Regions from separate parts of the Exiguobacterium sp. s21 genome, predicted to be linked through region 1. Evidence: riboswitches for the same ligand, from Rfam matches in the RefSeq annotation. Region 1 holds a riboswitch; the other holds the start of a gene.

Region 1 (3,118 bases):
GGACCGTCGCGACCGGGAACGAGGCGCGATGGAAGAAATAAGATTCAGCCTCTCGCTTCCCTTGCCCATAATCATGTTCGGATTCGAGATGATAGTCATGATGGAGCGGATTGAAATCACTTTCTTTCAACTCGGCGCCTGGCGCATAAACCGACATCGTCGACGTGAGCACATATTTACCGACTTGGTCCATGAAAGCGTCCGAGGCGATCTTTGCCTGGTACGGGTTAAAGCAAATATTGTCATAGACGAGGTCGTAATGGTCTCGTGACAAATCTTTCATCGTCGCCACCGACTGTCGGTCCCCTTTGATCGACCGGATGCCCTCCGCCTCAGGTACTTGCAGTTGTCCACGCGTCACAATCGTCACATCGTCACCGGCCTCCGCCAACCGAAGCGCCAACCGCTTTCCAAAATAGCGTGAGCCACCGAAAATCAATACGTTTCTCATCGTCCCTGCTCCTCCTACATGAAATGACATCTCTTTTCATTTTCCCTTGCATCCTCTCGACTAATCTTCTACATCCTTGAATATTTTTGTTATTCTTATATATATAGAGAAGAAAGAGGCGAGACGCATGCATCAGATCACATTAGAAAAAGGATGGTCGTGTGAATTACCGACACAATATGCCATTTACCAAAGCTTATCGGACTTCAGCCGTTACTCGGTCCTTGACCAAGAGGAAGAGAGCGTCTGTTCATTCCGCATCACGAACGACACGTGTAAAATCACAGCGTTTCGTCCTTGGCAACATCAAATCGAGTTAGACGCGGCTTCGAAACTCATTCGATTAATTCTGATTGAAGAGACAGACTGAATACAAAAAAGGCCAATCATGTGGCATGATTGGCCTTTCGTTTAGCAATCCCCAGGTGTCCCGGCGTTCGATGCCGTCCGGAAACTCGAGCCACAACCGCACGTGGCGATGGCGTTCGGATTTTTAATCGTGAAGCCGCCTCCTAGCATCGACTGCTTATAGTCAATCTCGAGACCGTCGACGACCCCGTGATCGGCTTCGGCGACGATGACGCGGACGCCGTGGTGGTCAAACTGAACGTCCTTGTCTGTCTTATCCTCATCAAATCCCATCCCGTAAGACAGGCCGGTACACCCGCCCCCTTGCACTTTGATCCGCAAGTACTGGTCGTCGGGGCGTTCGGTCTGTTTCATCATATCGATGACTTGTAATGCGGCTGATTCTGTCAAATGAATCATCTGAACTCCTCCTTCGTTATCTTAACTTCAAGTCAACTGACTTGAGATTTTGTGAAATATCTTGTATAACTAAACTGTAACAAAAAAAATTAAATCGTTCCATCTTCGGGGCAGGGTGAAATTCCCGACCGGCGGTATTGAAGACAAGTTCTTCTCAGCCCGTGAGCGAGCAAGGCGTTGCTTGCTGATTTCGTGAGATTCGAAAGCCGACAGTAAAGTCTGGATGGGAGAAGATGGCGGCATCCGACCGATATCCGGATGTTTTCTTCGGCGTGGTCTAAACACCGATGAGAACATCTATTTCGTATGCGCGTAAACTCTCCCGATTGTTTGATACAATCGGGTTTTTCTATGCGACGGGTGCCATTCATCAAGGAGCGACAAAAGGAGAGATTTTGATGAAAACAACGCGCAACAAACGATTGACAACACTGGTGACACTATCGATGCTCGGGGCCATTTCTTTTGTCCTCATGCTCTTTAACTTCCCGCTGCCTTTCCTACCACCGTTCCTAAAAGTGGATTTCAGTGACATTCCCGCGCTCGTCGCCGGGATCGTGTTCTCCCCACTCGCAGGCGTCGTGGTCGTCGCTCTAAAAAACGTCCTCTACTATGTCTTCAATGGTGGCGGCGTTCCGGTCGGTGAAGTCGCGAACTTCTTTGCAGGTGTCGCCTTCATGTATCCGGTCGCATGGTTCTACCATAAACGTAAAACGAATAAAGCGCTCGCTTCAGGCCTCGTGGCCGGTACGATCACGATGGCACTCAGCTTGGCGATCTTGAACTATTTGCTCATCTTACCAGCCTACGCGTTCTTCTTCGGCATGACCGAGATGGCACAACCGGCTGTCAAAACGGACCTCGTCCTATACGGTATCTTGCCGTTCAACTTCATTAAGGCCTTGCTGATCAGCGCCTTGTTCGTCCCACTCTTCCTCAAATTGAAGCCGTGGATCGAACGTCAGCGCATGCAACTTCAAGCGTAACTGACAAGCACCTAGACCCCGGTCTAGGTGCTTTTTGTATGGGTACGCTATGCTAATGAGAGAATAGGAGGAGATGGATTGAACACGACTGAAGATGTGACCCATTTTTTAGAGACTGATGTGGAACTGATGCGTCTGTTGACAATCGTCGCTTCGCTCTGTTTACCCGATTGGTGGATTTGTGCCGGATACGTGCGGGCAAAAATATGGGATGACGCGCACGGCTACGAAGTACCGACGCCGACCGAGGACGTCGATGTCATCTACTTTGACCGATCTCACATCGACGAGGCGATTGAAAAACAGTATGAGGCACAACTGCACGACCTGTTACCGAACGTCCCTTGGTCGGTCAAAAACCAGGCCCGCATGCATCTGGTCAATCAATTGCCACAGTATCAATCTGCGGTCGACGCCTTGGCCCATTTCCCTGAGACGGTCACGGCCATCGGTGTCAGCCTTGATGCGAGCGGACGCTTGAAGCTGGCCGCCCCTTACGGTATCGACGACATAGTCAAACTACAGTTACGACCGACCCCGGCCTTTGCGAACGACTCTTCACACCATCATATTTATCGAGCCCGGATCAATAAAAAGAATTGGCAAGCCACTTGGCCGAGACTCCATGAAGTGGATATACCTCGTCAGGAACGATAAACCCCCACCGTTTCCTGGTCAATTCCTTCTATCGGTCCTAGTCACATATGACAAACCTGACAGAAGAATGCACAAAAGTAACTTAGCTTTGTTACTTTTGTGCGGATAATTTCACTCTATGTAATACTCGAACGTGAACCGGTGTTACTAATTCAATTAATGCCACCTCTACAATTTTTCCAGCTATAGGTTTTACAATATCAGTACAATATTCAAAAGCATCTTTCATCTTTTCTTTAGACAATCTGTTTGCCAG
Region 2 (3,118 bases), 230 kb from region 1:
ATCACCGTTGCACCAGTTGAGTACTCTTCTATAATAAATTTAATTTTCAGACTAATCAATGAAAGTTTTGAAAATAACGAATTTTTTTGAAAGGGTGGTCAGTGGAATAGGCGGTCTGCTAAAATAATGGAATTGATGTAAAAAAGAAAAGAGGATATTACGATATGACAATATGGTTGTTCTACTTACTGCTCGGTTTGATTCAAGGCTTCACGGAGCCGATCCCGATTTCGTCAAGCGGTCACTTGGTCATCTTCCAAGAGCTGTTCGATATCGAACTGCCGGGACTCTCGTTCGAGATATTCGTGAACTTTGCCTCGCTGCTCGCCGTCTTGACGATTTATCGGAAAGACGTCGTCCGTCTCGTCGTCAGTCTGTGGACGTTCTTATTTAAGAAAGATCGCAGTGACGAAACGATGATTGATGTTAAGTTCATCGGGCTCTTGCTCATCGCGACCGTCCCGGCTGGTTTGCTCGGTGTCTTGTTTGGTGATTGGATCGGGGAGACGCTCGGTGGAGTCGCCACGGTCGGTTACACGCTCATCTTGACTGGGCTTGCGCTCTGGTTCATCCGCAACATGCGCGGGAACAAAGGCGACGGCGGCATCACGCTCCGCGACGCGATTTTGATTGGACTTGCTCAAGCGGTCGCACTCATTCCAGGGATCAGCCGCTCCGGCGCCACGATCGTCATGGCGATGCTCCTCGGCATCAAGCAAGAGTCGGCCCTCCGCTTCTCGTTCTTCTTATTCATCCCGGTCAGTCTCGGGACGATGATTTTAGATGGACCGGCGCTGTTCACGAATCCGGAAACGCGTGAACTGTTCGGACCGCTCATCTTGGCGTTCACCGCCTCGTATGCGCTCACGGCCATCTCGCTCAAATGGTTCCAACACATCATGGCAAAAGGCGAACTCAAATATTTCTCGTTCTATTGCTGGATCGTCGGTCTCCTCGTCGTCCTATTCTTGGCATGATTCTGAAGGCGCTGCTCACTCGAGCGGCGCCTTTTTGCGCATTTCGTTTTGCCATCGATTTATTTTTGCGCTAAAGTGGAGACGTACAAACAAATATTCCTTCGGGGTCGGGTGAAAGTCCCAACCGGCGGTGATGGGCGCGAGCCTTAAGTCCGTGACCCGGGCGCACGTGTGCGAACGGTGGATCTAGTGCGATTCTAGAGCCGACAGTATAGTCTGGATGGGAGAAGGAAACATGACAGGTCCACGCGACCTGTAGTTCGTCGTACGTTTTTCTGTAAAGAAAACGCTTATTTGGCTTGCCCAAATGACGACCGACACCTCCCACCGAGACCTTGAGGATCATTCCTTGAGGTCTTTTTGTTTGTGCGAAACAAGGAGGGAGATTATGAATCAGTACATGCAACAAGCCATCCAATTGGCCAAGTTCGCCTCATCGACCGGCATCAACCCGCGCGTCGGCGCCGTCGTCGTCAAGGACGGCCGGGTCGTCGGGTTCGGTGCCCACTTGAAGGCAGGAGAAGCGCACGCCGAGGTGCACGCCATCCGCATGGCCGGCGCTGCCGCGTACGGTGCGACGATTTACGTCACGCTCGAACCGTGCTCGCATTACGGCAAGACGCCACCGTGCGCCGATCTGCTCGTCGAGTCCGGCATCAAGCGTGCCGTCGTCGCGATGGAAGACCCGAACCCGCTCGTGTCAGGGCGCGGCATCGCCCGGTTGAAAGCGGCCGGGATTGACGTCGAGGTCGGGCTACTCGAGCGTGAGGCGCGGGCGCTCAATACGGCGTTCTTGCGTTCACTCGAGACGAAGCGGCCTTATGTCATCTTGAAGACGGCGACGAGCCTCGACGGCAAAGTCGCGCTCGATCACGGTGACAGCAAGTGGGTGACCGGGACAGTAGCGAGACGGGACGTCCATGAACTGCGGGCGACGGTCGACGCCGTTTTGACCGGTGTCGGCACCGTCCTCGCCGACGATCCGGCACTCACCGTCCGGCTCGACCGTGAGACGACACAACTGCTCCGAATCGTGCTCGACCGTGAGTTGCGTACGCCGCTCTCGAGTCAGCTCGTCCGAACGGCGACCGACGTACCGGTGCTTCTGTACACGACTTCGGACGACCAAACAAAACGTGACGCGCTGACAGCGAATGGCGTCGAAATCGCCGACTACACATCGCTCGAAGCTGTCCTGCAAGACGTCTACGCACGCGGCATCGGTCGTATGCTCGTCGAAGCGGGACCGACACTCGTCACTTCACTCTTGGACGGACAGTTCGTCGACGAGTGGGTCATGTACCAGTCGCCACGCGTATTCGGCGGCAAGGGCGGTTTCTACCGCTCGCATCATGATGGGCCGCTCGATGCGGTCGAACGGTATGAGGTTCAATCGGTCGAGACGGTCGGCACCGATATCAAACTGATCATGCGAAAGGAGGAGTCCGATGTTCACGGGAATCGTTGAAGAGATTGGCAGTGTCAAGGCAGTAAAGCGGAACGGTCCGTCTCTCCGGCTCACGCTCGCCGGACAGGTCGTCCTCGAGGATGTGAAGCTCGGTGACAGCATCTCCGTCAACGGCATCTGTCTCACCGTGACGACGTTCGACCGCGACAGTTTCTCGGTCGACGTCATGCCGGAGACGCTCAAGGCGTCGAGTCTCGACGGGGTCCGCCCCGGTACGAGCGTCAACTTGGAGCGGGCCATGCCCGCGAACGGACGCTTCGGCGGCCATTTCGTCTCGGGTCACGTCGACGGGGTCGGACGCATCGTCAAAAAACGGTCGCTCGCGAACGCCGTCTATGTCGACATCAGCTGTGAGCCGTCGCTCCTCCGCTATATCGTCCCGAAAGGTTCGATTTCGGTCGACGGGACGAGCTTGACGGTGTTTGATGTCACCGAACGCGGATTCACGTTGTCGCTTATCCCGCATACGTACAGTGAGACGGTGCTCGGGATGAAACAGGCAGGAGACGCGGTCAATTTGGAATGTGACATGTTAGCTAAATATATGGAAAAACTCGTAAGTCAAAAACCGATGACGCTCGAATCGCTGGCGTCGCAAGGGTATGGAAAGGCGGGATGGTAATGTTCCACACGATTGAAGAAGCAGTCGAAGACTTGAAGATGGGACGACCGA

Evidence for each region. A riboswitch is a leader RNA that binds a small molecule or an ion and turns the genes downstream of it on or off. The one in region 1 is predicted to bind FMN.
Region 2: it holds a riboswitch for FMN, as region 1 does, so the genes downstream of both, ribD (bifunctional diaminohydroxyphosphoribosylaminopyrimidine deaminase/5-amino-6-(5-phosphoribosylamino)uracil reductase RibD) here and KNP06_RS00045 (ECF transporter S component) in region 1, are expected to answer to the same signal.

What each region holds. Positions count from the first base shown of each region.
Region 1 covers NZ_JACSLF010000001.1:6,437-9,554, forward strand. Annotated here, with positions in the region: gene KNP06_RS00030 (Rossmann-fold NAD(P)-binding domain-containing protein) at 1-451, opposite strand, end outside; gene KNP06_RS00035 (hypothetical protein) at 579-821, shown strand; gene KNP06_RS00040 (HesB/IscA family protein) at 863-1,219, opposite strand; FMN riboswitch at 1,317-1,458, shown strand; gene KNP06_RS00045 (ECF transporter S component) at 1,618-2,205, shown strand; gene KNP06_RS00050 (nucleotidyltransferase family protein) at 2,335-2,862, shown strand; gene KNP06_RS00055 (2'-5' RNA ligase family protein) at 2,954-3,118, opposite strand, start outside.
Region 2 covers NZ_JACSLF010000001.1:234,328-237,445, reverse strand. Annotated here, with positions in the region: gene KNP06_RS01240 (undecaprenyl-diphosphate phosphatase) at 165-977, shown strand; FMN riboswitch at 1,071-1,213, shown strand; gene ribD (bifunctional diaminohydroxyphosphoribosylaminopyrimidine deaminase/5-amino-6-(5-phosphoribosylamino)uracil reductase RibD) at 1,366-2,445, shown strand; gene ribE (riboflavin synthase) at 2,426-3,067, shown strand; gene ribB (3,4-dihydroxy-2-butanone-4-phosphate synthase) at 3,067-3,118, shown strand, end outside.